Regions from separate parts of the Methylobacterium sp. WL8 genome, predicted to be linked through region 1. Evidence: predicted binding sites of a transcription regulator. Region 1 holds the regulator's gene; each other region holds the start of a gene.

The links. The regulator LexA, encoded in region 1, represses DNA repair genes until DNA is damaged. The targets are predictions, from matches to a motif close to TGTTCNNNNTGTGTTCNG.
Region 2: a site for LexA is predicted at 4,725-4,742, ahead of FV234_RS15765 (DUF3072 domain-containing protein). Genes of this name have one in related genera too.
Region 3: a site for LexA is predicted at 2,449-2,466, ahead of ssb (single-stranded DNA-binding protein). Genes of this name have one in related genera too.

What each region holds. Positions count from the first base shown of each region.
Region 1 covers NZ_VRVF01000002.1:61,640-72,054, reverse strand. Annotated here, with positions in the region: gene FV234_RS01175 (PAS domain-containing sensor histidine kinase) at 1-1,795, shown strand, start outside; gene FV234_RS01170 (creatininase family protein) at 1,836-2,621, opposite strand; gene FV234_RS01165 (protein phosphatase CheZ) at 2,913-3,437, opposite strand; gene FV234_RS01160 (response regulator) at 3,476-3,859, opposite strand; gene FV234_RS01155 (hydroxyacid dehydrogenase) at 4,228-5,166, shown strand; gene lexA (transcriptional repressor LexA) at 5,330-6,061, shown strand; gene FV234_RS01145 (ComEC/Rec2 family competence protein) at 6,055-8,388, opposite strand; gene gltX (glutamate--tRNA ligase) at 8,632-10,059, shown strand; gene gltA (citrate synthase) at 10,268-10,415, shown strand, end outside.
Region 2 covers NZ_VRVF01000042.1:21,823-32,237, forward strand. Annotated here, with positions in the region: gene FV234_RS15745 (monovalent cation:proton antiporter-2 (CPA2) family protein) at 1-1,404, shown strand, start outside; gene FV234_RS15750 (MATE family efflux transporter) at 1,409-2,848, shown strand; gene FV234_RS15755 (DUF937 domain-containing protein) at 3,006-3,782, shown strand; gene FV234_RS15760 (Flp family type IVb pilin) at 3,882-4,091, opposite strand; gene FV234_RS15765 (DUF3072 domain-containing protein) at 4,428-4,712, opposite strand; gene FV234_RS15770 (branched-chain amino acid aminotransferase) at 5,142-6,029, opposite strand; gene FV234_RS15775 (MarR family transcriptional regulator) at 6,344-6,787, shown strand; gene FV234_RS15780 (response regulator) at 6,787-7,500, shown strand; gene FV234_RS15785 (KUP/HAK/KT family potassium transporter) at 7,651-9,561, opposite strand; gene FV234_RS15790 (pentapeptide MXKDX repeat protein) at 9,811-10,041, opposite strand; gene msrA (peptide-methionine (S)-S-oxide reductase MsrA) at 10,260-10,415, shown strand, end outside.
Region 3 covers NZ_VRVF01000025.1:41,603-52,017, reverse strand. Annotated here, with positions in the region: gene FV234_RS11355 (phosphodiester glycosidase family protein) at 1-79, opposite strand, end outside; gene FV234_RS11350 (hypothetical protein) at 277-768, shown strand; gene FV234_RS11345 (DUF4174 domain-containing protein) at 832-1,242, opposite strand; gene FV234_RS11340 (NADP-dependent oxidoreductase) at 1,377-2,393, shown strand; gene ssb (single-stranded DNA-binding protein) at 2,608-3,162, shown strand; gene FV234_RS11330 (TadE family protein) at 3,557-4,123, shown strand; gene FV234_RS11325 (TadE/TadG family type IV pilus assembly protein) at 4,117-4,743, shown strand; gene FV234_RS11320 (TadE/TadG family type IV pilus assembly protein) at 4,734-6,425, shown strand; gene FV234_RS11315 (glucosidase) at 6,426-9,098, opposite strand; gene FV234_RS11310 (phosphoribosylaminoimidazolesuccinocarboxamide synthase) at 9,272-10,261, shown strand.

The DNA.
Region 1 (10,415 bases):
GAGCTGGACCGGCCGCGCCCGCCACCAAGCGATCCTGGTCGCCGCCGCCGCCCTCGTCATCGTCGGGGTGGGCCTCGCCTACGGGCTGCAGAGCCGCCGGGCGAAGGCGATCGACAAGGTCTGCGAGCAGATCCGCCGGCGCCTTGACACCGCGCTCGGCCGCGGCGCCTGCGGCTTGTGGGACTGGGACATCCCACGCGGGCAGATCTACTGGTCGGATTCGATGTACGCGCTGCTCGGCTACCGCCGCGAGCGCGAGTTCCTATCCTTCGGCGACGTCAACGCCCTGGTCCACCCCGACGACGGCGACCTTTACAGCCTCGCGCGCGGCCTGGCCGCGAGCCAGACCGCTGTCGACCACGCCTTCCGCATGCGCGGGGCGAACGGCGCCTACATCTGGCTGCGCACCCGCGCCGAGGTGGTGCCGGACGTGACAGACGGCGGCCGCCACCTCGTCGGCATCGCCGTCGACGTCACCGAGCAGCAGCACCTCGCCGAGACCAGCGCCACCAACGACATGCGCTTGCGCGACGCCGTCGAGGCGATCTCGGAAGCGTTCGTCATCTGGGACACGAGCAACCGTCTCGTGCTGTGCAATTCCAAGTTCCGCCACCTGCACGCGCTTTCCCCCGAGGACGCGCAGGTCGGCCGCCGCTACGACGAGGTGATGGGCCGCGGGGTACTGCCGCAGATCCGGCGGGAGATGCCGGAGACCGATGCGGCGAGCGCGACGGCCCGTACCTTCGAGGCGGAACTCACCGACGGCCGCTGGCTGCAGATCAGCGAGCGACGCACCAAGGACGGCGGGTACGTCTCCGTCGGCACCGACATCACCAACCTGAAGCGGCACCAGGAGCAGCTCGTTGCCTCGGAGCGCGAGCTGATCGAGACGGTCAAGGACCTGAAGCGCTCGCGCCGCACGCTGGAGTTGCAGACGCAGCAACTCGCCGACCTCGCCGAGCGCTACCTCGACCAGAAGGCGGCGGCCGAGTCCGCCAACCAGGCCAAGTCCGAGTTCCTGGCCAACATGAGCCACGAGCTGCGCACGCCGCTGAACGCGATCATCGGCTTCGCCGAGCTGATGTCGAGCGAGCTCTACGGGCCGCTCGGCTCGCCGCGCTACGCCGAATACTGCGCTGACATCCGCGGCAGCGGCGACTACCTGCTCTCGATGATCGACGACATCCTCCACATGTCGCGGATCGAGTCCGACCGCGTGCGCCTCGCGCGCCGCGAGGTCGCCGTCGAGGCCGCGGTCGCCGGGGCGCTGAAGCTGGTGTCGGAGCCGGCGCGGCAGAAGAACCTCCACATCGCCATAGACTTGCAGCCCGGCCTCGCGCTGCTCGCCGACGAGCGCGCCCTGCAGCAGATCCTCGTCAACCTGCTGCAGAACGCTGTGAAGTTCACGCCCGGGCACGGCCGCATCGCGGTGCGCGCGCGCGCCGCCGGGGACCACGCCCACCTGTTCATCGAGGATACTGGGATCGGTATCCCGAAGGCGGCGCTGGCGCGCCTCGGTGCGCCGTTCTCGCAGGTCGAGACCAACCTGACCCGCAGCCACAAGGGCTCGGGCCTCGGCCTCGCCATCGCCCGCTCCATGGCCGAGCTGCACGGCGGCTCCCTGCGCATCCGCTCCGAGGAGACGGTCGGCACCATAGTCCTGGTGCGGCTGCCCCGCCCGACCGGCGAACGCCTCGCGGCGGCGGCGGCCGAAGATTCCGGGCAGCAGGCCGTCGCGGCGCTGCGCGAGGCCTCCGGGGCGAGCGTTCGGCAGCCGCAGCCGGCCGGCGCCTGAGGACGCGCCGCGGGGCCGTCGCACCGCGGGCTGCGGCGCGCTACCTGCCCAAAAGGTCGAACCGCGCCACGTCGTGCAGCAGCGCCACGAAGGCCCGCGCGCCGTGGTCGAGGGCAGCCTCCCCGGCCTCGGCGGTGCCGAGCCTGGCGTCGCCGATCGCGCCCGACGGATGGAGGTCGCCGGCCTTCCAGGCAAAGGCGGCCGGGCGCCCGGCGCGCAGGTGCGTGAAGTCGCCGACCATGGCGCGGGTGCGCGAGGGGAAGTCGGCGACGGCCTCGCGCCGCACGAGATCGGGGCGCAGGGCCAGAATCAGCGCGGTCTCGACCCCGCCGGCATGGATGCCGTGGACGATCTCGTCCTCCGGGAAGCATCCGTCCGGGTAGCCGAAGCGCGCCCAGGCGGTCGTCACCGCCACCATGCCGAAGCGGGCGCGCAAATCCCCGGCCACGAGGTCGATCAGCGCGCTGTTGCCGCCGTGCGAGGTGACGATCACCAGCCGGCTGCAGCCGGCGCGGTGCACGCCGGCGCCAATTTCGCCCCAGGCGGCGAGCGCGGTCGCGGTAGTGAGGGAGAGCGTTCCAGGAAAGGCGTCGTGCTCGTCGGACTTGCCGACCGACTGCACCGGCAGGACCAGCACGTCGAGGTCGGCCGGCACCAGGGCGCAGGCGCGCGCGAGGTAGCCATCCATGATCGCGACGTCGGTGCAGAGCGGCAGATGCGGGCCGTGCTGCTCGATCGCCGCCACCGGCAGCACCGCGACCGTGCGGCCCATGTTCCGCGCGGAGACATCCCGCGTGGTCAGGTCGGACCAGAGCCGTGCCGCCATGCTTTGCCTCGATGCGTCCGCTTAAGCCATACGCTTTAGCAGGCTGCTGAAAAAGTCCCGAGATGGAGAAAGACGTTCTCCTGCCGCAGGCACTCGCGGGCCGAGCCCCCACGATCGAGAACCGTCGAGACGCGAGAACCGCCCCATTCTCTAACAAATGGTGTGATTCGGAGATGATTGTTCTACCTCGCCCGACTTTTTCAGCAGCCTGTTAGAGCATTTTCTTCACGCGAGCCGGCATCCACCTCGCTGGAAAATGCTTTAGCGGGGGCGGCGCCGGCCCGTCGAGGGTCAGGCGAACAGGGCGTCGATGTCGTCCTGGGCGGTGGCAGGGCCGTTCGGCTGCGGGCCGTTCAGGAGCAGGCGCTGGGCGCGCTCGTTGCGCTCGGCCTCGGCCGGATCCTGGCCGGCCGCGTCCCGTGCCCGCACGGCGCTGGAGAAGCGCGCGAGCCGCACCTCGAACTGCTGCAGGGCGGCGACGACCTTGCCGATCCGCTGGCCGGTGATGTCCTGGAAGGCGCAGGCCTCGAAGATCGTGCCGATGCCGCTTTCGACTGCGTCGCGGTAGCCGGGTCCGTCCGGCAACGCCAGCATCGACTCGGCCGCCTCCATGATGGAGTTGGTGGCGCCGGCAGTCGCGGCCAGGACGTTGCCGAGCTCCTCGTGCGCCATCGGGATGCGGTCGTGCGTCAGCTCGTTGGCGCGCAAGGCCGCGATCTCGTCGCGCACGTGGGCGATGTAGTCCGCGATCTCCATCAACTCGGTGACCATCGTCGCCGGGTTGATCGTCGCGCCGAGCGGTCTTTGCACACCCATCGTCAGCACTCCTCCGCGTGTCGGCCCCGAGTGGCCGCTCAGGCGCCGCAGACCGCTTCGATCTTGCTCTTCAAGGTGGCGGCGTTGAACGGCTTGACGATGTAGTTGTTCACGCCGGCCTTCTTGGCGGCGATGACGTTCTCTGTCTTCGATTCCGCGGTGACCATGATGAACGGCGTGGTGCGCAGGCCCTCGTCGGCGCGGACGTGGCGAAGCAGCTCGTAGCCGGTCATCGGCTCCATGTTCCAGTCGGAGATGACCAGGCCGTACTTGCGGCCCTTGAGGCGCGCCAGGGCGGCCGTGCCATCGGAGGCGTCGTCGACCTCCTCGAAGCCGAGCTGCTTCAGGAGGTTGCGGATGATGCGGACCATCGTCTGGTAGTCGTCGACGACCAGGATCGGCATGCTGAGGTCGAGGGCCATGGTGAAACTGCTCCGGTGTCTCCGAATCGCCGGCTCGGGTCGGCGTCGGTCACGCATTGTCGAAAGGCGCCGCCGCCGGCCGCACCTCATGGGTCCAAACCTAAGCCGGTTTGCCTTGCGAAGCGGTTAATCACGCGCCGGTCCAGCGCCGCCCGGGGCGGCGACGCCCGAATACTGATGTGCGGGACACGAATGCCGTCCGAGCCCAAACGGCACCGCGTCGCCCCGCCCGTTCCCTCGCGATGAGCCGGCGCGGCCTTTACCGATGCGTCCCAACGCAGGATGACGGCCCCGCAGGCGGGCACGGCGCCCGACGGGAACGCCCGCGGGGGAGGCTCGGCCGCCGCGCGAAACAGGATCGGCACGCGATGCTCAAGGTCGTCATCAGCGAGTTCATGGACGAGGCCGCGATCCGGGCGGAGCTCGCCGGGTTCGAGACGCTCTACGATCCGACCCTCGTCGACCGGCCCGACGCCCTGCGCGCGGCGCTCCAAGAGGCGGCGGGGCTGATCGTCCGCAACCGCACGCAGGTGCGCGGCGACCTGCTGGCAGCGGCTCCCGACCTCAAGGTGGTGGGCCGCCTCGGCGTCGGCCTCGACAACATCGACCTGCCGGCCTGCGCCGCCCGCGGGATCGCGGTCCATCCCGCGACCGGCGCCAACGACGGCGCGGTGGCCGAGTACGTGATCGGCACGGCCCTGCTGCTGCTGCGCGGCGCCTACGGTGCCAGCGCGCAGGTGGCGGCGGGGGCGTGGCCGCGCAACGCGTCGATGGGGCGCGAGATCGCCGGCAAGCGCCTCGGCCTCGTCGGCTTCGGTGCCATCGCCCGCGAGACCGCCCGGCGCGCCGCGGCGCTCGACATGGCGGTCTCGGCCTTCGACCCGTACCTGACGCCCGAGGACACCGCGTGGCGCCCGGCCCACGGCTCGGTGACGCGTGCCGAGCTCGACGCGCTGATCGCATCGAGCGACGTGCTCTCCCTGCACGTGCCGCTCACCGAGGCGACGCGGGGGATGATCGGCTCCGACGCGATCACCCGGATGCCGCCGGGCGCGATCCTGATCAACGCCGCCCGCGGGGGCGTGGTGGACGAGCGCGCAGTCGTCGACGCGCTCCGGTCGGGCCATCTCGGCGGGGCGGCGCTGGACGTGTTCGCGGAGGAGCCGCTGGATGCTATGGGCGGGGCACTGTTCGCCGACGTGCCGAACCTGATCCTGACGCCGCACATCGCGGGCGTGACGCAGGAATCGAACGTGCGCGTCTCCGCCGTCACGGCCCGCGCCGTGCGGCGAAGCCTGGAGGGCTGAACCTCGCCTTGCCGCGCTGGCACCGTCGCGTAACGAATTCGTCTGTCCGCGCAGCGCGTCGCGACAAGAACCCTTGCGGAACACTTGACGAACGTTTAACGTGTTCGTGTTTTGTTTCTGCGGCTTCACCTTCGTGCGGCCGCACTTTCTCGCGAGCTCGCCAATGCTGACCCGTAAACAGCTGGATCTCCTGCGATTCATTGATGAGCGGATGCGCGAGGACGGCGTCCCGCCCTCGTTCGACGAGATGAAGGACGCCCTCGACCTCAAGTCGAAATCGGGCATCCATCGGCTGATCACCGCCCTCGAGGAGCGCGGCTTCCTGCGCCGGCTTCCCAACCGCGCCCGGGCGATCGAGGTCCTGCGGATGCCCGACGGCGCCGGCCGCATGGCGGCGCCCGCTCCGGTGGCGGCGCCCGCGCCACGCCGCTTCACCCCGAGCGTGGTGGAGGGCGGGCGCGCCAAGGCGGTGCCGCCTCGGCCGACGACGCAGATGGTCGATGACAGCGGTCGCTCCGTGTCGATCCCGGTGATGGGCCGGATCGCCGCCGGAACTCCGATCTCTGCGATCCAGAACCAGAGCCACGCGATCACCATGTCGCCGGACTTCCTCGCCGGCGGCGAGCACTACGCACTGGAGGTCCGCGGCGATTCGATGGTCGAGGCCGGCATCCTCGACGGCGACCTCGTGGTGATCCGCAAGCAGGACACCGCCAACACCGGCGACATCATCGTCGCGCTGATCGACGATGAGGAGGCGACGCTGAAGCGCCTGCGCCGGCGCGGCTCGTCGATCGCACTGGAAGCGGCCAACCCCGCCTACGAAACCCGCGTGCTCGGGCCGGATCGCGTCCAGATCCAGGGGCGGTTGGTCAGCCTCGTCCGCCGTTACTGAAGCGTCTCCGCCGGCATCTCGGCGTCGGTGCCGTCCGCGACCGGGTCGTCGGGCGCCGGTTCGGTCCGCGGATTCGGCGGCGCCATGCCCTGGAAAGGTACGTACTTCGGCTTGATCTCGCCGGGTAAAGGCGATTGTGGCACCGGCTGGTCGGCTGGCTTGGCCGGCACGCGGGCTTGGGCCGGTCGCCACGGCAGCGTCCGCCCCGGCTCGCGGGTCCGACTCACCGTGAAGCCGTCCGGCTGCAGGCGGATCGCAACCGCGCCGTGGGCGGCGAGGTAGGCGCGATCGATGACGAGGGCTGCGGCGCAGCTGGGCGGCGCGGAGAGCGGCGTGATCAACACCGCGGCGTTGGCGCAATCCTGGGCGAAGCCGCGGCGGTCCTTCAGAAGGGCCACCGCGCGGCCGTCGGCGAGCCGCAGGACGCACCCAATCCGGTCGCAGGTGGGACCACCGGTCGCCTGCGCGCCGGTCCGGCCGTCGCCGTCGGCCTTCAGCCATTGCTCCAGCACGAAGTTCGACGGCTTGCCGAGGGCGACGAGGCTGCCGTCGATCCGGCGCACCGCGGCACCGCTGCCCTGGCGATCGACGTAGATGTCGAAGCGGGCCGGCGCCGTCGCGAGGCCTAGCCCGAGCAAGGCGGGCGGCAAGGCAAGCCAGCGCAGGCGCGAGACCGGCAGCGTCGCGAGCAGAAGCGCCGCGGCGAGGCACCCGAGCGCGCCGGTGCCGAAAGCCGGCACCACCACGTTGGCGCGACCGAGCCCCTCGATCCAGCCGGAGATCGTCAGCATCCCCCGCACTGCCAGGCCCATCAGCCACCAGACCGGCTGATCGAGGGCGAACGGGTAGGCGACGATGCCGAGCACCGCCGCCGGCATCACCGCGAGCGAGACCAGCGGCAGCGTGAGCGCGTTACCGATCAGCCCGAAAGGCTGCACCGTCTGGAAGTGGTAGGTCGCGAAGGGTGCGGTGGCGACCTGGGCCACCAGCGTCGTGCCGAGCGTGCCGACGACCGTCGTCAGCCCCAGGGCGATCAGCCGGCCGATCCGCCCGGCGCCATCGCGGCGGAACAGGCGCCCGTCGATCAGCCGGGCGCAGGCGATGAGGCCGGCCACCGCCCCAAACGACATCTGGAAGCTCGGGCCGAGCAGCCCCTCCGGCTCGTGCGCCAGCGCGATGAGCGCGGCGAGGGCGAGGTTGCGCATGCTCAACGCCGGGCGGTCGACCAGGATCGCGCCGAGCATGATCAGGGTCATGACGAGGGAGCGCTCGGCGGCGATGTCCCAGCCGGAGAAGACGCAGTAGGCGGTGACGCCGACCATCGCCAGCGCCGCGGCGATCTTCTTGATCGGCCAGGCCAGCGCGAGGAACGGCACCAGCGCGAGCCCGGCCCGCACGAGCCAGAACACGACGCCGGCGGCCAGCACCATGTGGAGTCCAGAGATAGAAACGACGTGATAAATTCCGGCCGCCCGCAAGGTGTCGTTGGTCGCCGGCGCGATCAGCCCGCGCTTGCCGGTCACGAGGGCGGCCGCCACCGCGCCGGCCTGGCCGCCGTTGGCGTCGGTGATCCGGCGGGTGAGCGCGTTTCGGGCGTCGTCCACCGCAGCCGCAAGGCGGAGCGACCACGGCACCGGCTCCGGCGGCGGCTTCACCGCGATCTTTCCCAACAAGGACCCGACCGCGCCGATGCCGCGGAAGTAGGCGTCGCGGGCGAAGTCGTAGCCGCCCGGCCGCGCCGCCTCCGGGGGCGGCAGCAGGCGGGCGGTGGCGGCGATGAAGTCGCCCGGGCGCAAGGGCGGCGCCTTCTTGAACGAGACGCGCACGCGGACCGGGCGCTCGGCCGCCGCCATCGTGCCGAGGCTCGCGACCCGGACCACGACGCGGGCGCCCTCCTCCCGCTCCTCCAGCGACTCGATCAGCCCTTCGAGCGGCGCGATCATCGTGCGGTTCAGCACGGGCGCGGCCACTCGCGACACCCGCAGGGCGCTCGCCGAGAACCCGAGGAGCGCTGCGGCAAGCCCGAGCGCAATCGCCAAAGCCACCGGCCGACCACCGAGGAACGGCAGGGTCGCGGCGCAGGCCGCCGTCGCAGCGAGGGGGGCCCAGAGCGCGGGCATCCCGTCGGTGGCGGTGAAGAACACAAGGATGCCGGCGCCGAAGGCGACCGCGAGCCAGGGGAACAGCCGGCGCTGCTCGGCCTCGATCACAAGGCCGCTGATGACCCAGCCGCGCAAAGCCGGCCCGAGCACGGCGGGCGCGAGGAAGCGCCCGAGAGCCGGTCCAGCGACGGCCCGTCCCGTCGATCGTACGATGTCCCGCGCCATGATCGGCACACCGGCCGGCGCGAGGCCGCTGCGCCGTCGCGGATTGTTAACGCATCCGCGCGGGCGTGCTAGAGCCGTCCGAACCGGGTTCCGGTGCAGGTCCCCAGCTTTGCGTGCGTCGTCGCGGACGCCGAACCGCCTTTCCCTTCGCCGCGGAGCGATCTAGACGCGCGCAACCGGATCGGTCGATCCGCGCCACGACCAGAGTGCTCCTCGCCCCTTCACCAGAAGATCCATCGTCCGATGTCGTCAGCCGTCGTCACGCGCTTCGCGCCCTCGCCCACGGGCTACCTCCATATCGGCGGTGCCCGCACTGCGCTGTTCAACTGGCTCTACGCCCGCCGGATGGGCGGCCGGATGCTGCTGCGGATCGAGGACACCGACCGCGAGCGATCGACGCAAGGGGCGATCGACGCCATCCTCGACGGGATGCGCTGGCTCGGGCTCGACTGGGACGGCGACGTGGTGTTCCAGTACGCCCGCGCCGAGCGCCACCGCGAGGTCGCCGAGAATCTGCTGGCCTCGGGCAACGCCTATCGCTGCTACGCGACGCAGGACGAGCTGACGCAGATGCGTGAGCAGGCGCGGGCCGCCGGCAAGCCGCTGCGCTACGACGGGCGCTGGCGCGACCGCGACCCGTCCGACGCGCCGGCGGGGGTGAAGCCGGTGATCCGGCTGCGCGCCCCGAGCGAGGGCGAGACGGTGGTGGACGACGCGGTGCAGGGCCGCGTCACCTGGGCCAACCGCGACCTCGACGACCTCGTACTGCTGCGCTCGGACGGCAACCCGACCTATATGCTCGCCGTCGTCGTCGACGACCACGACATGGGCGTGACCCAGGTGATCCGCGGCGACGACCACCTCACCAACGCGGCCCGCCAGAGCCAGATCTTTGCAGCGCTGGGCTGGGAGGTGCCGCGGATGGCGCACATCCCGCTGATCCACGGGGCCGACGGGGCCAAGCTGTCCAAGCGCCACGGCGCGCTCGGCGTCGACGCCTACCGCGACCTCGGCTACCTGCCGGCGGCGCTCCGCAACTACCTCGTCCGCCTCGGCTGGAGCCACGGCGACCAGGAGGTGTTCTCCACCGAGGAGATGGTGGCGGCCTTCGACCTCAAGGCGATCGGCCGCTCGCCGGCGCGGTTCGACTTCGCCAAGCTCGAGAACCTCAACGGCCTCTACATCCGCGGCGCAGCGGATGGGGACCTGGTCGACGCGATCGAGCGCATCCTGCCGAACGTCGGCCCGGAGCGCGGCCTCGTCGCCCCCCTCGCGCCGGACCTGCGCGAAAAGCTCGTCGCGGCGATGCCGGGGCTGAAGGAGCGGGCCAAGACCCTGATCGAGCTGCTCGACAGCGCCTACTACCTGACCGCCGCGCGTCCGCTGGTACCGGACGAGAAGGCCGCCGCCCTCCTCACCGACGAGGCCCGCGCACGCCTCGCCGCGATCCTGCCGGCGCTCGAGGCCCTGCCCGAGTGGAGCGCCGCCGCGACGGAAGCCGCGGTGCGGCTCTTCGCCGAGACCGAGGGGCTGAAGCTCGGGCAGGTGGCGCAGCCGCTGCGGGCGGCGCTCACCGGCCGCACCACCTCGCCGCCGCTGTTCGACGTGATGGCGGTCCTCGGCCGCGAGGAAAGCCTCGCCCGGCTCGCCGACCGGATCACGAAAAGCTGAGCGGTTTGCCGCATCGCACGCGCGGCCCGGTTTTCGCTTGGCGTCGGGGCGTGGTTGTCATCCGCGCCGTTGCTGGCGCCCGGCCGATCCGCTAACCGGTGGGCCTGTGAGCACCTGCAGCAAAATGCAGGTGACTTCGGGTCCAGGGCGGCGCGGAGCCGAGCCTTGGGCCGGCACCGATTCGTTGCCAGGAAAGGGTCCACGTTCCATGAGCGCAGCCAGCACCATCACCGTGGACGGCAAAGAGGTCTCTCTGCCGGTCAAGAGCGGTACGATCGGCCCCGACGTCGTCGACATCGGCAAGCTCTACGCGCAGACCGGCGCCTTCACCTTCGATCCCGGCTTCACCTCGACCG
Region 2 (10,415 bases), on a different contig from region 1:
GGCCTGAACCGGTTCTTCCGCCTGCTCGCCGCGAGCGGCGCCCGCGAGGTGATGACGGCGGCCGCACTCCTGGTGGTGCTCGGCACCGCGCTGCTGATGCAGGAGGTCGGCCTGTCGATGGCGATGGGCGCGTTCCTGGCCGGCATCCTGCTCTCGGAATCGAACTTCCGCCACCAGCTCGAGGCCGACATCGAGCCGTTCCGCGGCATGCTGCTCGGCCTGTTCTTCATGAGCGTCGGCATGTCGATCGACGGGGAGCTGGTGCGCGCGGTCTGGCCGCTCCTGTTCGGGGCGACGCTGGCCGCGATCCTGGTCAAGGTCGCCCTCGTGGCCGGGCTGTTCCGCCTGTTCGGCTCGACCTGGCTCGACGCGGTGCGCGGCGCCGCGATCCTGGCGCCGGCCGGCGAGTTCGCCTTCGTGCTGCTGCCGCTCGCGGGCTCCCTGGGGCTCACCGACGCCACCGCGACGCGCTTCGCGGTGGCGCTGGCCGCGCTCACGATGCTGATCGGCCCGGTGGCGGCCAAGGGCCTCGACAAGGCCCTCGACGTCGTCCGCGCCCGCCGCGGCGGCGAGGCGCTGCCGGCGACGGACGTGGTCGAGAGCGCGGAGGCGCGCGTGCTGGTGATCGGCTTCGGCCGGTTCGGGCAGATCCTGACGCAGGTTCTGCTCGCCGAGGGCGTCGGCGTGACCGTGATCGACAAGGACGTGGAGCAGATCCGTTCGGCCTCGCGCTTCGGCTTCCGGATCTACTACGGCGACGGCACGCGCCTCGACGTGCTGCGCGCCGCCGGCATCGGCCGGGTCGACCTCGTCTGCCTGTGCCTCGACGACGCGGAGGCGAGCCTGAAGATCGTCGACATCGTCCACGAGGAGTTCGAGTCGGTGCGCACCTACGTCCGCGCCTACGACCGGATGCACGCCGTGGAGCTGATGAACCGCGACGTGGACTACGTCGTCCGCGAGACCGCCGAATCCGCCCTCGCCTTCGGCCGCGCCACCCTGGAGGGCCTCGGGCTGTCCTCCGCCGACGCCGCGGCGCGGGTCGAGGACGTCCGCAAGCGCGACGTCGCCCGCCTCGTGCTGCAGCAGGCCGGCGCGTTGCCCGAGGGCGGCGGCTGGATGCGCGGCATCGGGGTGGCCGAGATGAAGCCCGAGCCGCTCACCGCCCCGCAGCGCCCCGCCCGCGCGCTCAGCGCCGAGACCCGCGACATCATCGGCAACGACCGCCGCGAAGCCGCCGGCCGCATGCTCGACCGCCCGCCGACGGAGACCGCCGAGGCCCGGGCCGAGCGCGAGGCCGAAGCCGAGGCGCAGGCCGAGGCCGACGCCCGCGCGGAGGCGGAGGCTCAGGCCGAACGCGCGCTCCGGACCCCGGCGATGGAGGTTCAGAACGGTGAGCGGTGAGACCCTGGTCCCTCCCCCCTCCACGGGGGAAGCGGGCCCGCCGGCACCCGAATCCGGGCGCTTCGTCACCGGCTCGATCTTGCGCCACGTGGTGGTGATGAGCGCGACCGGCTCGATCGGGCTGATGGCGGTGTTCGTCGTCGACCTGTTATCGCTGCTCTACGTGTCGAAGCTCGGCGACACCAACCTCACCGCCGCGGTGGGCTTCGCCGCGATCGTCCAGTTCTTCGCCATCGCGATCAACATCGGGCTGATGATCGCCGCCGGCGCGCTGGTCAGCCGCGCGATCGGCGCTGGCGACGGCGCGGGCGCGCGGCGGATCGCGACCTCGGCGACGCTGCTCGGGATCGCGGCTTCCGCCCTCCTCGTCGCGCTCCTGCTGCCGCTCTCGGACCCACTGCTGCGGGCGATCGGGGCGGAGGGCGAGACGCTGCGGGTGGCCGAGCGCTTCCTCTGGATCGCCCTGCCCTCCAACGTGCTGATGGGCCCCGGCATGATGTTCTCGGGCCTGCTGCGGGCGGTGGGCGCGGCGCGCCAGGCGATGTTCGTGACGCTGGGCGGCGCACTGGTGACGGTGGGCCTCGATCCGCTGCTGATCTTCGGGGCCGGGCTCGGGGTCGACGGGGCGGCGATCACCACCTGCGTGGCGCGCGCCACCTTCGCGCTGGTCGGCTGGCACGGGGTGCGGCAGCACCGGATGCTCGCCGCCCCGCGCCTCGCCGAGACGCTCGCCGACGCGTCGCTGGTGTTCAAGATCGCCTTGCCGGCGGTGCTCACCAACCTCGCGCCCTCGGTGGCCAGCGCCTTCCTCGCCCACGTGCTCGCCCGATACGGCGCGGTGGCGGTGGCGGCCAACGTGGTGATCGACCGCCTGACGCCGGTTGCTTTCGGCGGGCTGTTCGCGCTGTCGGGCTCGATCGGGCCGATCCTCGGACAGAACTGGGGCGCCGGCCGCTTCGACCGGATGCGCGGCGTGCTTCGCGACGGGGCACTGGTCACGTTTCTCTACAGCGCGATCGTCTGGGCGGCCCTGGTGCTCGCCCGCGGCCCGCTGATGCGGCTGTTCGAACTCGACGGGGTGGCCGCCGACCTGTTCGGGTTCTTCTGCTTCGTCAGCGGCGGGGTGTGGTTCTTCAACGGGCTGCTGTTCCTCGCCAACGCCTCGTTCAACAACCTCGGCTTCCCGTTCCGCTCGACCCTGCTCAACTGGGGCCGGGCGACCCTGGGCACGATGCCGCCGGCGCTCGCGGGCGCCGCGTTGTACGGCCCGCGCGGCGTCCTCGCCGGCGTCGGAATCGGCTCCCTCGCCTTCGGCGTGGCCGGCATCCTCATGGCCGTCCGCACCGTGACGCTGCTCGAGCGCGACGCCGTCGCGCCCGTGCGCGCGCCCGATCCCGAGGCGGCGATGGCCGCGGGGCCCGCGCAGGGCGGCGCGCTGGTCTAGTTTTCACGCGATCCGCGGTGGATGCGCGGCCCGATCGTCCCGCCCCGCGACCGGACCCCGCGCCGGCAACTGGTCAGCGGCGTCGATAAGGGTCTAGACTTCGTCCGCGCGGCCCGAAGTGGGATGTCGCGTGACGAACAGACCAAGGCCGTGCGCGATGTTCAACCCGCTCGACATGCTTCAGGCCCAAAACGGCGCCGGGATGCAGAATGTCGCGCAGCAGTTCGGCCTCACCCCCGAGCAGACGCGCAGGGCCATGGAGGCCCTGATGCCGGCCTTCGCGCTGGGGCTGCAGCGCAGCGCCATGCCCGACCCGACCGGCCTGTCGCAGATGTTCGGGATGGGCGGTGCACGGCCCGCCGCGAGCCCGGCCGAAAGCATGCTCGGGCAGATGTTCGGCTCGCCCGCCCTGACCCAGGCGATCCTGCAGCAGGCCTCGTCGGCGAGCGGCGTCGGCTCGCAGGTGCTGCGCCAGATGCTGCCGATGATGGCCGGCGCGGTGGTGGCGAGCATCGTCCACATGCTGCTGAACCAGCAGGCTCCGGAGGCCAAGGCGGCGCCCGCCCCGGCGCCCTCGCCCTTTGCGGTCGCACCGGGCTGGGCCGAGATGATGAAGGCCTTCGTGCCCGCCCAGGAGGCGACCAAACCGCAGCCGGCCAGACCTCAGCCGGCAAAGCCGCAGGCTGCCCGGGCCGCGCCGAAGCCGGAGGCCGACGCGACGCCCGGCATGTTCGAGCAGATGCTGAAGACCGGCGCCGAGGTCCAGGAGCAGAACGTGCGGGCGATGCAGGGTCTGTTCGAGGCGTTCTGGACCGAGGCCGATCCGGCCAAGGCGGGCGCAACGAAAGCCGGCGCCGACCTCAAAGCCCGGCACGCGCCCGAATCCCCGGACGCCTCGCACAGGCCGCGCAAGGGGCCGCCGGGCGCGCGGTGAAGGCGGCATGAGAACATGGTCGAGCGCGGTGGCTGCCGGCTCGCGTGAAGGCAATGCGCGTACACGGTGGCCGAGAGCGTTTTCGCGTCCCGGAGAGGCTCAGTTCTGGCTGATGGTGTTGCCGATGGTCGCGTAGACTTGGCCGACCCTGGAGGCGTAGAGGCGGATGCTGCCGACCGCGACCAGGAAGACGAATCCGGCGATCAGGGCGTACTCGATGCTCGTCGCACCGCGCACGTCGGCGGCGAAGCGGCGTATCGGAGAGGCGGCCTCGGCCCTCTCCCGCATTTCGACGACCGGCCCCGACATTGATGATCGCTTTCCTTCGCCGAACCGGCCTGACACGATCCTAACGCACGCCACCTTGCCGATGTTTTAAACCCATCGCCGGCAACCGGCCTGAGCAAGATAAGATTTTAGGAATAAACGGCGAATGCCGCCGAGCGCGGAGCGTCCCCGAACGCCCTGCGGGTTCCGCTCTCTCACCATTCCGTCAGGTTCCTCCAGGTCGGCTCCCCCCATCACCGGACGCGTCGCGCGAAGCACCACGAGGCTCCCTCTCCCGTACGGGAGAGGGTTGGAGTGAGGGGATGCTCTTGGATATCCGCCAAGCGCCGCACCGCGTCGTCAGGCGTCCCTGCCCGCTCAGCCGTGGCCGGCTTCCTTGCGCAGGGCGTCGATGCGCTTGGAGGCCTCGGCCTTGTCGAGGTCGGGATCGAACGCCTCGGGCTCCTTGGTCTCCTCGGACAGGGTCTTGAGGTAGGAGGCCTGCGCGCCGGTCATCGGCTCGCCGCCGGTGGTCCACTGATCGGGATCCTTGATCTGGTTCGACACGTCTTTCGGGTCGGTCTTGGGGTTCTCGTTCGAGGCAGACTGGGTGTCAGCCTTGGGGCTGGACTTCGCATCGGACTTGGCGGCGGCCTTGGTCATCGGGCACTCATGCGTTCTTGGAATGTTCCGTTAGAACGCAGCCCGGACCGCCACGGTTCCTCGCTGGCGGGAACCGCCTGGGGATAGGATGTCCGGCCCGCAGCTTTCCGCGCGAAGGCGTGTCGAGCGGGCGCATTTGGTCGGCCGGGCCCCATGCCGCGCATCATCGCGGTCGCCTCACGAAACAACCCGAACGCCGTGCGAGCTGTCGTGTTCACACGTCTTCCGCAAATGGCCCCGGACGGATCGGTGGAGGCGCTGGCGCGGACCCCTCTCCCGAACGGAAGAGGGAACCCGCGCCTCACCGGCACGAGGGATGAAGCGCGGGTGGGACGAGACGAAAACGGCGGCCCCATCGGACCGCCGTGCCTTCCCACTCAAGCCGCTCGCGCGGTTCTTCCCCTCGGGCCGCTCGAGCTTCTTCCCCGCTCAAGCTGCTCGGGCTTGAGGCTGCACCTCGGCGAGGTAATCGTCCATCAGCGTCTGGGTGATGGCGCCGGGCACGAAGCGGTAGGGACCGATCTCGGCCACCGGCGTGACCTCCGCGGCCGAGCCGGTGATGAAGCACTCCGAAAAATCGGCCATCTCCTCGGGACGGATGCGGCGCTCGGTCACCGCGATGCCGCGGCGGCGGGCCAGATCCATCACCGTCTGACGGGTGATGCCGTTGAGGAAGCGGTCGGCGGTGGGGGTGTGGATCGCCCCGTCGCGGATGAAGAACACGTTGGCGCCGGTGCACTCGGCGACGTTGTCCTCGAAGTCGAGCATCAGCGCGTCGGCGTAGCCCTTGTTCTCGGCCCGGTGCTTGGAGATCGTGCAGATCATGTACAGGCCCGCCGCCTTCGAGGCGCAGGGGGCGGTGCGGGGATCGGGCCGGCGGTAGTCGGCGATGTCGAGGCGGATGCCCTTCATCTTGGTGGCGGCGTCGAAGTAGCTCGGCCATTCCCAGGCGGCGATCGCCAGGTGGATGGTGTTGCCCTGCGCCGAGACGCCCATCATCTCCGAGCCGCGCCACGCGACCGGGCGGAGGTAGGCGTCCTGGAGGCCGCTGACCTTCAGCACAGCCTCCTTGGCCGCGACGATCTCGGCGGCGGAATAGGGCACGGCGAAGTCGAGCAGCTCGGCGGAGCGGCGCAGGCGCTCGGCGTGGGCGAGGCTCTTGAAGATCACGCCGCCGTAGGCGCGCTCGCCCTCGAACACCGACGAGCCGTAATGCAGGCCGTGGCTCAGCACGTGGATCTTGGCGTCCCGCCACGGCACCATGGCGCCGTCGAACCAGATGGTGCCCTCGCGCTCGTCGAACGGGATCACGGACATGGGGGGTCTTCCTGGAAATCGTCGCGGCCCGTAGGCACGGGCACTTCGGCGGGGACGATGTCGGCGGGCCGCACCACGGCGGCTCGAGCGGGGTTGACGGGTATCAACCGGCCTGGAATATGTCAACGACACTGACGTATATCGCTTCGGCGTCGCCCCCTCCGACGCCGACCGTCCTTCCTGCCTTTCGCGCCGCAACGGGACACGGGCCGCACGTGACATCCCCCGCCCTCCGCGAACGCGACGAATCCGGCGCGCCGGCCGCCCGCGAGCACGACGCCGCCGCTGCGCCGGCCGCCTGCAGCAGCGACGACCTGATCGAGCTGCTGTTCTTCGCCTATCGCGACTTCGTCGGAGACCCGGACCGGATCCTGGCCGAGTACGGCTTCGGCCGGGCGCACCACCGGGTGCTGCACTTCGTCGATCGCTATCCCGGCCTGACCATCGCCGAGCTGCTCGACATCCTGCGCATCACCAAGCAGAGCCTGAACCGGGTGCTGAAGGACCTGATCGGCCAGGGCTACGTCGCCCAGCGCCCGGGCACGAGCGACCGGCGCCAGCGTCTGCTCACCTGCACCGAGAGCGGCCAGCGCCTGGCCGCCGACCTCACCCGCGTGCAGGCGCGGCGCCTGGCGCGGGCGCTGGCCTCGCCCGAGGACGCCGCCGCCCCCGAGAGCTTCCTGATGGCGATGATCGAACCCGACGAGCGCGCGGTCGTCCGCCGCCTGATGGCGCGTCGCGGCGGCGGGGCCGCCTGATGGCCGCCCACGCCCGCACCGAGCTCTCCGACGGCGCGCCGCACGTCCTCGTGGTCGACGACGACCGGCGCCTGCGCGAGCTGCTCGCCCGCTACCTCGCCGAGCAGGGGTTCCGGGTCACCGCCGCCGCCAGCGCCGCGGAGGCGCGGGCCAAGGCCCAGAGCCTGGTCTTCGACGCGATGGTGCTCGACGTGATGATGCCGGGCGAGGACGGCTTCGCCTACGCCCGCAGCGTGCGCGAGACCTCGCGCGTTCCGATCCTGATGCTCACCGCCCGCTCCAACCCGAACGACCGGGTGATGGGGCTGGAGATCGGCGCCGACGACTACCTGCCGAAACCGTTCGAGCCGCGGGAGCTGACGCTCCGGCTCACCAACATCATCAACCGGGCGTCCGGCCCCCGCCGCGACACCGGCACCGGCGACGTGGTGACGTTCGGGCCGTTCTCCTACCGGATCGAGCGCGGCGAGCTGAGGCGCGAGGACGAGATGATCCGCATCACCGAGCGCGAGCGCGAGATCCTGACGATCCTGGCCGGCGCGCACGGCGCCAACGTCGAGCGCGAGGCGCTGGCCGGCGCCGGGGGGCTGGCCGCCGAGCGCACCATCGACGTGCAGATCAACCGCCTGCGCCGCAAGACCGAGGTCGACCCGGCCAACCCGACCTTCCTGCAGACCGTGCGCGGCGTGGGCTATCGGCTCGCGGTGGATTGAGGCGATTCCGGATCGGGCGCGGGTTCCTTCTCCCAGGGGGAGAAGGACAGGATGAGGGGCGTGAGCTTTCCGGTTAGGTCACGCCCCTCACCCCAACCCTCTCCCCCTGGGAGAGGGAGCCGGTCGGCGCTTCCCGCGCGGTCCCGCCCCTCAAATCTCGATCTCGGTCCCCACCTCGACCACCTGTCGCGTCGGCAGCCCGAAATGCGCGCCGGTTCGCTCGGCGTTGCGCTTCATGAAGGCGTAGAGGCCCTCGCGCCAGCTGTACATGCCGGGGTTGGTGGGCGAGGGGATGATCGCCTCGTGGCCGACGAAGTAGGTGATGTCCTCGATGAACTCCGCCGGCAGCAGTCCGCTGGCCACCGCGCATTGCAGCCCTTCCGGGATCGAGGCCGTCTGCATGAAGCCGTAATGCAGCACCACGCGCTCCATGCCGGGGGTGTATTGCGAGATCGCCTTGCGGATGCCCGAGGCCACCAGGGTCACCTGCGCACGCTGCGTGGCCGGCACGATCGGCTCCTCCTCGTAGATCACGGTGATGAGGAGGATGCGCTCGTGCAGGCAGCGACTGCGCTCCACCAGGCGCCCGAGCGCCATCGGGATGCCCTCGCTCGCCGCCGACAGGAAGGCGGCGGTGCCGGGCAGCGTCACCGGAGGATGCGAGGCGAGGCGGGCGAGGAACGCGGACTCCTTCTGGCGCAGAGGCTCGCGCACCGCCTCCAGCACCCGGTTGCCCTTCATCCAGGTCAGCATCAGGAAGGCCACCGTGAAGGCGAGAACCAGCGGGAACCAGCCGCCCTCGAGCAGCTTCGTGCTGTTGGCCGCCAGGAACACGAGGTCGATGGCCAGGAAGAAGCCGTTGACCGCGAGCACCGCGGCCAGGCTGTAGCCCCAGCGCAGGGCGATCAGCGCAGCGAGCAGCGTGGTGATGCCCATCAGCGCCGAGACGGCGATGCCGTAGGCGCCGGCCAGCGCATCGGAGGAGCCGAACACGACGACGGCCACGAGGGTGGCCAGCGCGAGCAGCCAGTTCACCGCCGGCACGTAGATCTGCCCGCGCTCGTCCCGGTCGGTGTGGACCACCCGCATCGTCGGCATGAAGCCGAGCTGGATCGCCTGCTGCGTCAGCGAATACACGCCCGAGATCACCGCCTGCGAGGCGATGACCGTGGCCATGGTGGCCAGCGCCACGAGGGGATAGTGCGCCCAGTCCGGCGCGAGCCGGTAGAACGGGTTCTCGATGGCGTCCGGCTCGGCGATGAGCAGCGCGCCCTGCCCGCAATAGTGGATCAGCAGCGCCGGGAGCACGAGGCCGAACCAGGCGGTGCGGATCGCCGGGGCGCCGAAATGCCCGAGGTCGGCATACATCGCCTCGCCGCCGGTGACCGCGAGGAAGGCCGCGCCGAGCATCAGGAACGACACGTGCCAGCCGGCATGGAACAGGAAGTCCACCGCCCGCCAGGGGTTGGCCGCCGCCAGGATCTGCGGCACCTGCCAGATCGCGGGGACCGCCAGCAGCACCAGCACCGTGAACCACACCAGCATCACAGGGCCGAACACCCGGCCGATCACCGTCACGCCCTTCCGCTGCACCAGGAACAGGCCGATCAGGATCAGGATCGTCAGCGGCACGACGAAGGGCGTCAGCACCGGCGCGTCGACCTTCAGCCCCTCGATCGCCGACAGCACCGAGATCGCCGGGGTGATCGCGCCGTCGCCGTAGAGCAAGGCCGCGCCGATCAGCCCGACGACGAGCAGCAGCGCCTGCCAGGTGCCGGCCTTGGCGTGGCGGGCGCCGAGCAGCGCCAGCATCGCGACGATGCCGCCCTCGCCGCGGTTGTCGGCGCGCAGGATCAGCACCGCGTATTTCAGCGAGACGATCAGGATCAGCGACCACAGGATCAGAGAGACCGCGCCGGTGGCCGCCGCCGCGACGGGCGCCCCGCCGGAGATGCCGGCCTTCACCGCCTCCTTGAAGGCGTAGAGCGGGCTGGTGCCGATGTCGCCGTAGACGACGCCGAGGGCCCCCAACGTCAGCGCCGGGCCGGCCGCGTGCCGCACGGCCCCGGGCTTTCGCGCGACGGGGGCGACCGGAAGGCCGTCTTTCTCCGCGAGGGGGACGGCTTGGCTCACGCGGGGTGCCCTCGGATCGAAGATCGCGCAGACGCTGCCCGCATCCGCATGCCCGTTCAAGGGGCCGGACCCGGCGAATCCGGAGGACCCACGGCGATTTGTTCCGATCGGAGGCGGACGGCGCCCGCGCCGCTGCTCGATCCGCGGCCGGCCGGCGCCGGCCGCGGGCGCAGGACCCTACTTCTTCATCGGGTCGGCCTTCATCGCGTCCTTGCTCATCGCGTCCTTGTGCATGGAGTCCTTGTGCCCGGACTCCTTGGCCATCGAATCCTTGTGCATCGAATCCTTGGCCATGGAGTCCTTCTTCATCATCGCGTCCTTCGACATCGATTCGGCGGCGTGGACCGGTGCCGACAGAGCGAAGGCGGCGAGCAGCAGGGAGGCGGTGGCGGCGAGGCGATGGCGCATGATCGGACATCCTTGAGGACGGGACACCGTCGTCCCGATGCAGCCCCTTCGACCGGGTTTCGCCACCGGTTACGCGGCGCGCGACCGCCATGAGGCCGGCGATTTTCGCCGTTGTTCGCCCTCGGCGGAACCGCGTAACCGCGCGCCCGTCGCCGGCGAAAAGACCGGATGGGCGCGCGATCACCGCGCCGCATCACCCGATCCCGACGGAGACCGCCATGTCCCTGAAACCCGAACGGTCCGGCCGGAGCGGCGTCGCACTCGCAACGGTCGCGGGCCTCGCCCTGATGGCCGGCGCGTTCTCGCTGCGCGGCCTCGCCCACGCGGAGGAGCCCGGCCGCCGCCTGCCCGAAGCGGCCGTGACCGCCAAGGAG
Region 3 (10,415 bases), on a different contig from region 1:
GCGCCGTCTCCGCGTGGGCGCCGCCGGCCGAGACTGCGATCAGCGCGAGGACCGCAGCTTTGGTAAGGCGTAACATCATCGTGAGGTCCTGACCGCGCGCGAGCCCTTGAAGGGGCCGCCGCACGCCTCCTCACCTCAGAATGCGACGGTTTTCAAGCGGCCCGGACCCCGAAGCCCGGGCGTCGATCGCCGATGTCGCAGCGTGAACCGAAGTCGGCGGCTGGGCGTTCTCGATGTGACGGGGGTCAAGGACACGACTCTTCTGGAGCTGATGAGATGAAGCGTCTTCTTCTTGCCTCGACGCTGATGGTCGGGGCTCTCGCCTACCTTCCGGCCTCGGCCGAAGCGCGCGGGTTCGGCGGTGGGTTCCATGGCGGTGGTTTCCACGGGGGCGGCTTCGGCGGCTTCCGGGGCGGCGGCTTCGGTGGTGGGTTCCGTGGTGCGGGCTTCGGTGGGTACCGGGGCGGCTTCGGCGGCTACCGCGGTGGGTTCGGTGGCTACCGCGGCGGTTACGGCGGGTATCGTGGCTACGGCTACGGCCGTGGTCTCGGGTACGGGCTCGGCGGGCTTGGGCTCGGCGTCGGCGTCGGCCTGGCGGCCGGCGGTCTCTACGGCGGGTATGGCGGCTACGGCTACCCGGGTTACGGCTATGGCTACGCCCCGGCGGCCTACGGCGGCTACGGCTACGGCGGCGAGTGCGTGACCGTCCCGCGGGTGCGCTGGACGCCTTACGGTTACCGCCGCGTGCTGATCGAGCGCTGCTACTGAGCGGCGCGTCCGATCGTGACGAAGAAGGGGGCTGCCTGCGGGCAGCCCTTTTTCATTTTCCGCTCAGCGTTGCCGCCGCATCTCGTCCCTCCGCATCGGCATGGCGTCGATGGTCGAGAACAGGCGCTGCGGCGCGATCGGTTCGGGCTCGGTGATTTTCACGCCCCCGTCCTTGCCGACGAGCACCGCGCGAAACGCGTCGGCCGGCAGGCCTAGCCGCCGCCGGATCGCTTCTGCGTCGCCGCCTCCGCCGACCGCCTCGACCACGACGAGGTCCCGCTCGCTGAGACCTGCGCGCGCCGCGGCGATCGTCGCGCGCTGCGCGACGAGCCGGCGGTCTCCCGCATCCGGCGCCGACAGGACGAGCACCCGCGAGACCTGGCGATAGCGCGCGAGCGGGTCCTGGGCCGCCGCGCCGGGTCCGGCGAAGGCTGCGAACGCGATGGCGAGGGCGACACCGGATCCGACGCGCATGATGGTCCTTATTCCCCTAAACGGGATGGTTCGAACGGGAAACGCGGATCAGGCCAGCCGGTGACATCGGCGGCCACGGCTGCGACATGAGCGTTCGAACGAGCCTCGATCCCTCCATCCCAAGGAGACACGGCATGGCCGCCAAGAACCGCCGCATCGTCCTCGCCGCGCGCCCGCACGGCGAGCCGACCCTGCAGAACTTCCGCCTCGAGGAGGCCGTCGTCCCGACCCCGCGCGACGGCGAGATCCTGCTGCGCACGCGCTGGCTCTCTCTCGACCCCTACATGCGCGGCCGGATGAGCGCAGCGAAATCCTACGCCGCGCCGGTCGGCATCGGCGAGCCGATGACCGGCGGGACGGTGAGCGAGGTGATGCGCTCCGAGCACCCGGACTTCCCCGTCGGAACCCTGGTCCAGGCCTTCGGCGGCTGGCAGGACTATTCGGTGTCCGACGGCAAGGGCCTGCGCAAGGTCGACCCCGCGGTGGCGCCGCCGACGACGGCGCTCGGCGTCCTCGGTATGCCCGGCATGACCGCCTATACCGGCCTCCTCAACATCGGCGAGCCGAAGCCCAACGAGACCGTCGTCGTCGCTGCCGCCGCCGGGCCGGTGGGCTCCCTCGTCGGGCAGATCGCCCGGATCAAGGGCGCACGCGCGGTCGGCATCGCCGGCGGCCCCGAGAAGTGCGCCTACCTCACTCGCGAGCTCGGCTTCGACGCCGCGGTCGATCACCGCTCCGACGACCTACCCGGCGCGCTGGCCGCCGCCTGCCCGAACGGCATCGACGTCTACTTCGAGAACGTCGGCGGCGCGGTGTTCGATGCGGTGCTGCCGCTGCTCAACGACTTCTCGCGCATGCCGGTCTGCGGGCTCGTCGCCGCCTACAACGCCACGGAGCTGCCGCCCGGTCCCGACCGCTCGCCGCTCCTGATGCGCGCGGTGTTGACCAAGCGCCTGCGGATGCAGGGCTTCATCGTCTGGGACTTCGCCAGCCACATCGACGCGTTCGAGCGCGAGGTCGGCGGCTGGATCGCGGACGGGTCGGTGACGTATCGCGAGGACGTCGTCGAGGGGCTGGAGAACGCCCCGGAGGCGTTCATCGGCCTGCTCAAGGGCCGCAACTTCGGCAAGCTCGTCGTCCACGTCGCCTGAGCGCGAAGGCTTGCATCCGGCGCCGTGTCCGCGCGGCGCCGAGTTGCCGCCGGTTGGGAACAAAGATAGAACATGATCGTGCCGGCGGCGCGTGTGCACGATGGGGACAAGCGCCCCTCAAGCGGTTGCCGGGGGCCGGTCCGAGGCCCATGAAGGGCGCACGCGGGCTCGGTGAGACCGGACCCTGTGAGATCCGACGGCGAAGGAGAGAGCGATGGCGGGCAGCGTCAACAAGGTCATTCTGGTGGGCAACCTCGGGCGCGATCCCGAGACGCGCCGCCTCGGCTCCGGCGACCCGGTGGTCAACCTGCGCCTCGCGACCTCCGAGTCGTGGAAGGACAAGGCGTCGGGCGAGCGCAAGGAGAAGACCGAGTGGCACTCGGTCGTGATCTACAACGAGAACCTCGCCCGCGTGGCCGAGCAATACCTGCGCAAGGGCTCGAAGGTCTACATCGAGGGCCAGCTCCAGACCCGGAAGTGGACCGACAATTCCGGGGTCGAGAAGTACACCACCGAGGTGGTGCTGCAGCGCTTCCGCGGTGAGATGACGATCCTCGACGGCCGCGGCGGCGGCGGCGGCGAGATGGGTGCCGACGACGAGGGCGGCGGCCAGGTCAGCCGCGGCGGCGGTGGCGGTGGCGGTGGCGAATACGGCGGCGGCCGTGCCCAGGGCGGCAGCGAGCGTCGTCAGCCCCCGGCGCCGTCCGGCGGCGGCGGTGGTGGCGGCTCGCGGGGCAACTACGACCTCGACGACGACATCCCGTTCTAGGGCCCGGGCGCGGTCGCCTCGGGCTTCGCGAACGATCCGATCTCGAAAATTTGACGGCCTCGGATGTCCCATCCGGGGCCATTTTCATGAGCTTTGGCGAGATCGTCACCTGATCCGCCTAGACCCGGAGAAGTCTAATTTCCGCGATCGGCCGGTGTTTCGGCTAGATCCAAATGCTCTTCTGCAAAATCAGTCCTTTTGTCCTAAGCCTATCACCTGAGTCTGCAACCGGGGGGTGTGTCACTGGCAATCTGATGCCAGAAGATGTTATCTAGGGTTGAGTCTGCACATTTGCGTTTGGTTTAGATCTGGCTGGCAAGCGTCTGGATGATGTATTCTAGCCGCCCCCGGTGACATGCCGCGACGCTTCACCCGTCCCATTCGCCCGCCGCGCTTGCGTTCGTTCGCCGCCGCCACAGAGGGCGCCGCGGCGCTCGAGTTCGCCCTGGTGGCGCTTCCGTTCCTCGCGCTGGTCGGCGCGATCGTCCAGATCGCTTTCGTGATCTGGGCCGGGCAGAACTTCGACCGCACCGTTCAGAACGCGGTGCGCAGCCTGTTCACCGGGCAGTTCCAGATCGCCAACGCCGCCACGAGCAGCCCGGCGATCCTGCTGCAGAAGCTCAACGACGCGATGTGCGGCACCGGTGCGAACCGGACGATGACGCTGTTCGACTGTTCCAGCGTGAAGATCGACGTGTCGGTCGCGTCGTCCTTTTCGGCCGGGGCCGGCGCGACGCCGATGAACGCCACCTCGCGGACCTGGAACAGCGGCTTCGGCACGAACTACGCCTGCGCGAAGCCCGGGGCGATCGTCGTCGTCACCGCGGCGGTGAAGATCCCAGTGTTCTTCAGCCTGCTGAACCTCGCCCAGAAGAGTTTCGCGGACGGGACTCACCTCCTGCAATCGACGGCGGTGTTCCGCACCGAGCCGTACCAGACCACGGCCTCGACCGGATGTTGAGGACCGGACTTTCGTGCCTCCGCAGCTTCGTACGCGCCCGCGGCGGCGTCTCCGCGATCGAGTTCGCGCTGATCCTGCCCGTGCTGCTGACGATCTGGGCGGGCTTGTCGGAATACGCGCATGCGATCGACAACTGGCGCAAGGTCGTCCTGCTCGCCCGGACGGTGTCCGACCTGACGGCGCAGGGAGACGCTCAGAACCCGATCGACGCGTCGCTGATGGGCGACATCCTCGCCACCTCCACGCTGGTGCTGAAACCGTTCGACGCCAGCCGCGTGAAGATCGTGGTCAGCGCGATGGCCGTCGATCTCACCAACCTCAACCTGGTCCCGCGGGTCTGTTCCAGCACCGCCAACGCCAACGCCTCGGCGCGCGCCACCGGCGCGGCCTCCGACCTGACCGTGCCCGTCGGGTTCCGCACCACCGGGGTCCGCTACGTCCTCACCGAGGTGAGCATGCCGTACACGCCGATGCTCGGTGCCTCGTTGGTCAAGCTCGTGAAGGGCGCCAGCACCGCGATCACGCTGAAGTCCAGCATCCCCTGGCCGGCGCGCGGCGGCCAACCCGCCAAGTCGACCTACACCGAGGTCTGGATGCCCGGAGGCGCCGCATGCCCGTGATCCCGACCCCGGCAGGCCGCAAGGCGTCGCTGCGTGGACAAGCCGGCCGCTTCGCGCGGGCGCGCGACGGCAACGTCGCCCTGCTGTTCGGGCTGATGGCCCTCCCGCTCCTCGGATTCACCGGCGCGGCGATCGATTACGGCTTCGCCACCTACCTCGAGACCAAGCTCCAGGCGGCGACCGACGCCAGCGCGCTCGCCCTCTGCCAGACGCCGATGGCGACGACGAACGCGGTGCTCCAGACGCAGGCGTCCACCATGATGACCGGCTACATGGGCGCGACCGGCCTCACGGTCGATCCGCTGACGGTGACGGCGAACCCGCGCCAGATCACCTTGACGACCCACATCGTCTCACCGGTCTTCTTCGGCCGCATCACGGGCGTGACGGCACCGCGCCCTGGCGGATCGGCGCGCTGCGCCACGCCAATCCCGAAGACCTTCGAGATCGCGCTGGTGCTCGACAACACCGGCTCGATGCTCGAATCGAGCGGCGGCCAGAGCAAGCTCCAGGCGGTGCAGACGGCGGCGACCAACTTCGTCAACTACGTCTACACCAACGCCGCCTTCGCCACCGGCACCAAGATCGCGATCGTGCCGTTCGCGGCGTCGGTCGCCTTGAACCCCACGACCTACCGCTACGCGACCTGGATCGACCAGAACGCCAAATCCTCCTACCACTGGGACAACGTGCTCTCGCCGTCCGGGTCCGGCTTCACCAACCGTTTCGATATCTTCACCAAGTTGCAGGCCGCCTATTCCGGTTGGGGTTGGGGCGGGTGCCTGGAGACGTTGCCGTATCCGCTGAACGTGCAGGATGGTACGCCGTCGAGTTCGAACGCTGACTCATACTACGTCCCTATGTTCGCGCCCGACGAGCCGGGCAATGGCGGCACCGGCTATCGCGACTACAATAGTAGCCGGAGCTATAACAGCTACATCGACGACTCGACGTACAACGCGTCCTGTCAGAGCCAGTCCAATGCGTCGTTCTTCGACGCGGAAGGTCGGGCGTGCAAGTACGTCAACCCGAAGAACGCTTCGCCGACGAATTCCAATTCCTCGACGAAGGTGCCGAACGGGCCGAACTTCGGCTGTACCACGCAGCCGCTCCAACGCCTGACCAGCGACACGTCCGTGCTGAAGACGACGATCAACGGCATGGCCGCCCTCGGATCGACGAACATCCACGAGGGCATGATGTGGGGGTGGCGTACGCTGTCTCCGATCAGCGTCTTCGCGGACGGGGCCGCGTACTCGTCGAACACCGTCAACAAGATCATCATCCTGATGACGGACGGGGCCAACAGTTGGGCGACGAACGGGTCCTCCTCCAACGGCTCGCTCTATTTCGCCGCAGGCTACCTCAAGAACGTCGACGGCACCGGCCCGACATCGAGGCTCGTCCCCGGCACGCCGACCGTGAACGATGCCGACAGCGCCCGCGACGCCGTCGACGCGTTGACCGCGCTGGCGTGCAAGAACGCGAAAGCCACGGGAATTTCGATCTACACGATCGGCTTCAGCATCCCGTCGGATCCCATCGACACGCAGGGCCTGAAGTTGTTGAGCGACTGCGCGACGACGGCATCCCAATCGTTCGTCGCCAACGATTCGTCGAGCCTGATCGGGGCCTTCAACCAGATCGCGGCGAGCATCGGCACCTTGCGGCTGACGCAATAGTCACGGCGCTTCGGCGGGCGACAGCGCGTGGAGCGGCCCGAGCGCGCTTTGCTGGATCAGCAGCGCGACGAGGCCCGACCAGCCGGTCTGGTGCGAGGCGCCCAGCCCCCGGCCGGTGTCGCCGTGGTAGTATTCGTAGCAGAGCACGTGGTCGCGGAAGTGCGGGTCCTCCTGCTCCAGCCGGCTCGTCGCCTGGAACGGGCGCGTCCCGTCCGATCCGCGGGTCGAAAGCCCGATCATGCGGTCGGCCAGCATGTCGGCGATCTCCTGCAACGAGAGGAAGGTGCCTGAGCCGGTCGGGGCCTCGACCCGGAACTCCGGCCCGTAATAGCGGTGGAACCGACGCAGGCCGTCGATCAGCAGGTAGTTGATCGGCAGCCAGATCGGGCCGCGCCAGTTCGAGTTCCCGCCGAACAGCCGGGTCCGCGACTCGCCCGGTTCGTAGGGCAGGGTGAGGTCGGCGCCGTCCCAGGCGAAGTGGAACGGCTGGCGCTCGTAGACCTTGGACACGCCGCGGATGCCGTGCGGCGACAGGAACTCGTCCGCGTCGAGCATCCGCCGCAGCAGCGCCTTGAGGCGATGCCCGCGCAGCAGCGACAGGAGCGCCGTGCCGCCTTCGCCCGGCTCCTGCCAGCGCGAGACCAGGGCGGCGAGGTCGGGCCGGTTCTCCAGGAAGAAGCGCAGGCGCTTCTGCAGGCCGGGGAGCTGAACGAGGTCGTCCTCGCGCAAAACCGCCACCGCGCAGATCGGGATCAACCCGACGAGGGTGCGGGCGCGGATCGGGATGCGTTCGCCGCCGGGCGTCTCGATCACGTCGTAGAAGAACTGGTCGGCCTCGTCCCAGAGCCCGCCCTTGCGCGCGGCGGCGTCGGCGATGAGCAGGAAGTGCTCGAAGAATTTTTGGGCCATGTCCTCGTAGGCGGGGTCGCGCAGGGCGAGCTCGACCGCGATCCGCATCAGCTCGAGGGCGTTCATCGCCATCCAGGCGGTGGCGTCCGACTGCGTCAGCGCCCCGCCCGCGATCGGCTTCGAGCGATCGAACAGGCCGATGTTGTCGAGGCCGAGGAAGCCGCCCTGGAACAGGTTGCGCCCGGACGCGTCCTTGCGGTTCACCCACCAGGTGAAGTTCATCGACAGCCTGTTGAACACCCTGAGCAGGAAGTCGTGGTCCGCCCGTCCGGTCAGCGCCCGGTCGAGGGAGAACACCCGCCAGGCGGCGAAGGCGTGGAGCGGCGGGTTGGCGTCGGAGAAGTTCCACTCGTAGGCCGGCAGCTCTGCGTTGGGGTGCCCGTAGGCCTCGTCGAGGAGGAGCAGGATCTGGCCCTTGGCGAAGTCCGGGTCGATCGTCGCGAAGACGAGGCTCTGGAGCGCGAGATCCCAGGAGGCGAACCAGGGGTATTCCCAGGCGTCGGGCATCGAGACGATGTCGTGCGCCCGCACGTGCCGCCAGTCGGCGTTGCGCCCGGCCTTGCGCGCTTCGGGCGGGGCCGGCTGGGCCGGATCGCCGTCGAGCCATTCGCGCACGTCGTAATGGTAGAGCTGCTTCGACCACAGCATGCCGGCCAAGGCCTGGCGCTGCACCGCGCGCCTGTCGGCATCCGCGACGTCGGCTTGCAGCGCGGCGTAGAAGTCGTCGGCTTCAGTGATGCGGGCGGCGAACACCGCGTCGAAGTCGGCGAAGGCGTCGCCCGGCGCGTCGGCGGCGCGGAAACGCAAGCGCAGGCTCTGCGCGCCGCCCGGCGGGACGACGAGGCGGTGACGGCCGGCGCATTTCGTGCCGGACCGGTCGGGGTTGACCGCATCCGCTTCGCCTTCGACCACGTGGCGGCCGATCGCGTCCTTCGAATAGCCGGCCCTCAGAGCGCCGAACAGGCGGTGGGCGTTGGTCTCGTTCTCGCAGAACAGCCATTCCGGCGCGCCGTCGGCGTGGAGCCGCATCGGCGGCATCGCGTGGTGGATGGCGAGCACGGTGCCGTCGGCGGCGAGCCGCAGGTCGGGACGCGGACCGTTCGCCCACGACCAGGTGTTGCGGGCGTAGAGCTGCGGCAGCAGCGTCAGCGTCGCCGCGTCAGGCCCGCGGTTCATCGCGGTGACGCGCATCAGCACGTCGTGCGGGCCGGCCTTGGCGTATTCGATGGTGACGTCGCAGTAGCGGCCCTCGTCGAACAGACCGGTGTCGACGAGTTCGAACTCGCGGTTGTCGAGGCCGCGGCGGGCGTTCTCCTCGGTCAGGCGCGAATACGGGAATTCTCCGTGCGGATACTTGTACAGCATCCGCATGTACGCATGCGTCGGCACGCCGTCGAGGTAATAGTACAGTTCCTTGACGTCCTCGCCGTGGTTGCCTTGTGCGTTGGTCAGGCCGAACAGGCGTTCCTTGAGGATCGGGTCGCGGCCGTTCCACAGGGCGAGCGACAGGCACCAGTTGAGGTCCTTGTCGGCAAAGCCCCCGATGCCGTCCTCGCCCCAGCGGTAGGCGCGCGAGCGGGCGTGGTCGTGGGGCAGGTAGTTCCAGGCCTCGCCGTCGGCGCTGTAATCCTCGCGTACCGTGCCCCATTGCCGGTCGCTGAGATACGGCCCCCACAGGCGCCAGGCCGGGTCGGCGCGGGTCTCGGCGAGGCGGCGCCCCTCCACGGTGTCGAAGATGCGCGGCGGTCGGTGGGTGTGGGGCACGTCCGGGATCGCCTCCGTTCGGGCGCGTCGGGGACGGGGCGCCGACGCCGCGCGCGAGGCCGACCGGTCCCATGGGCGGCGCGATCGTGCAAGGGCGGGTTGAATAAGGCAGATGCCGGGGGCTGGTCACGCCGCGCGCGCTGGTCCACACCGCCATCCTGATCGGCCGCCTGATGGAGCATCCCGGTTTGGACAAGGCTTCCCTCGCCCCGCACGCCCACCAGGTCCTCCAGGACGCGACGCTGCCGGAATGGCCGAACCATTACCGCGGCAAGGTGCGCGACAACTACGACCTGCCGGACGGGCGCCGCATCCTGATCAGCAGCGACCGGATCAGCGCCTTCGACCGGGCGCTCGCCGCGATCCCCTTCAAGGGGCAGGTGCTGACGCAGACCGCGCGCTACTGGTTCGAGGCCACCGCCGACCTCTGCGCCAATCACGTCCTCGCCTACCCGGACCCGAACGTGCTCGTGGGGCGTCGCCTCGACATCCTGCCGGTGGAGATCGTTGTGCGCGGCTACCTCGCGGGCAGCACCGCGACCTCGATCCTGACCCAGTACAAGGCCGGCGCGCGCGCGATGTACGGCCACACCCTGCCGGACGGGATGCGCCCGAACGAGCGGCTCCCGCAGGCGATCATCACGCCGACCACCAAGGCCGCCGACGGCGCCCACGACGCGCCGCTGACCGCCGACGCGATCCTCGACCAGGGGTTGCTGACGGCCGAGCAGTGGCGCACCGTGTCGGAGACGGCGCTCGCGCTGTTCGCCCGCGGCCAGCAGCTTTCAGCGCAGCGCGGGTTGATCCTGGCCGACACCAAGTACGAGTTCGGCACCGATTCCGACGGCCGCATCGTGCTCGCCGACGAGATCCACACGCCCGACAGCAGCCGCTACTGGTTCGCCAAGACCTACCCCGAGCGCTTCGCCGCCGGCGCCGCCCCGGAGAGCTTCGACAAGGACTTCGTCCGCAACTGGGTGGTCGCGCGCTGCGACCCCTACACCGATCCGATCCCCGAGATCCCGGCCGAGATCGTGCTGGAGACGGCGGCCGTCTACATCAACGCCTTCGAGACCATCACCGGGCGGACGTTCACTCTTCCCGATCCCGCCGAGGTGCCACTCGAGCGCATCCGCCGGAACCTGAAGGCGTATCTTTCTTAACCGCTCGGGTCGAGACCAAGATCAGATGGTCTCCGCCGCCCGCGAAGGTAATCGGATACTCGGTTCTGGAAAAACCGGCGTTCAAATCCTCCCCGTCATCCCGGGGCGCCGGAGGCGAGCCCGGGATCCAGAACCGCAGGTCGTGTTCCAGTCT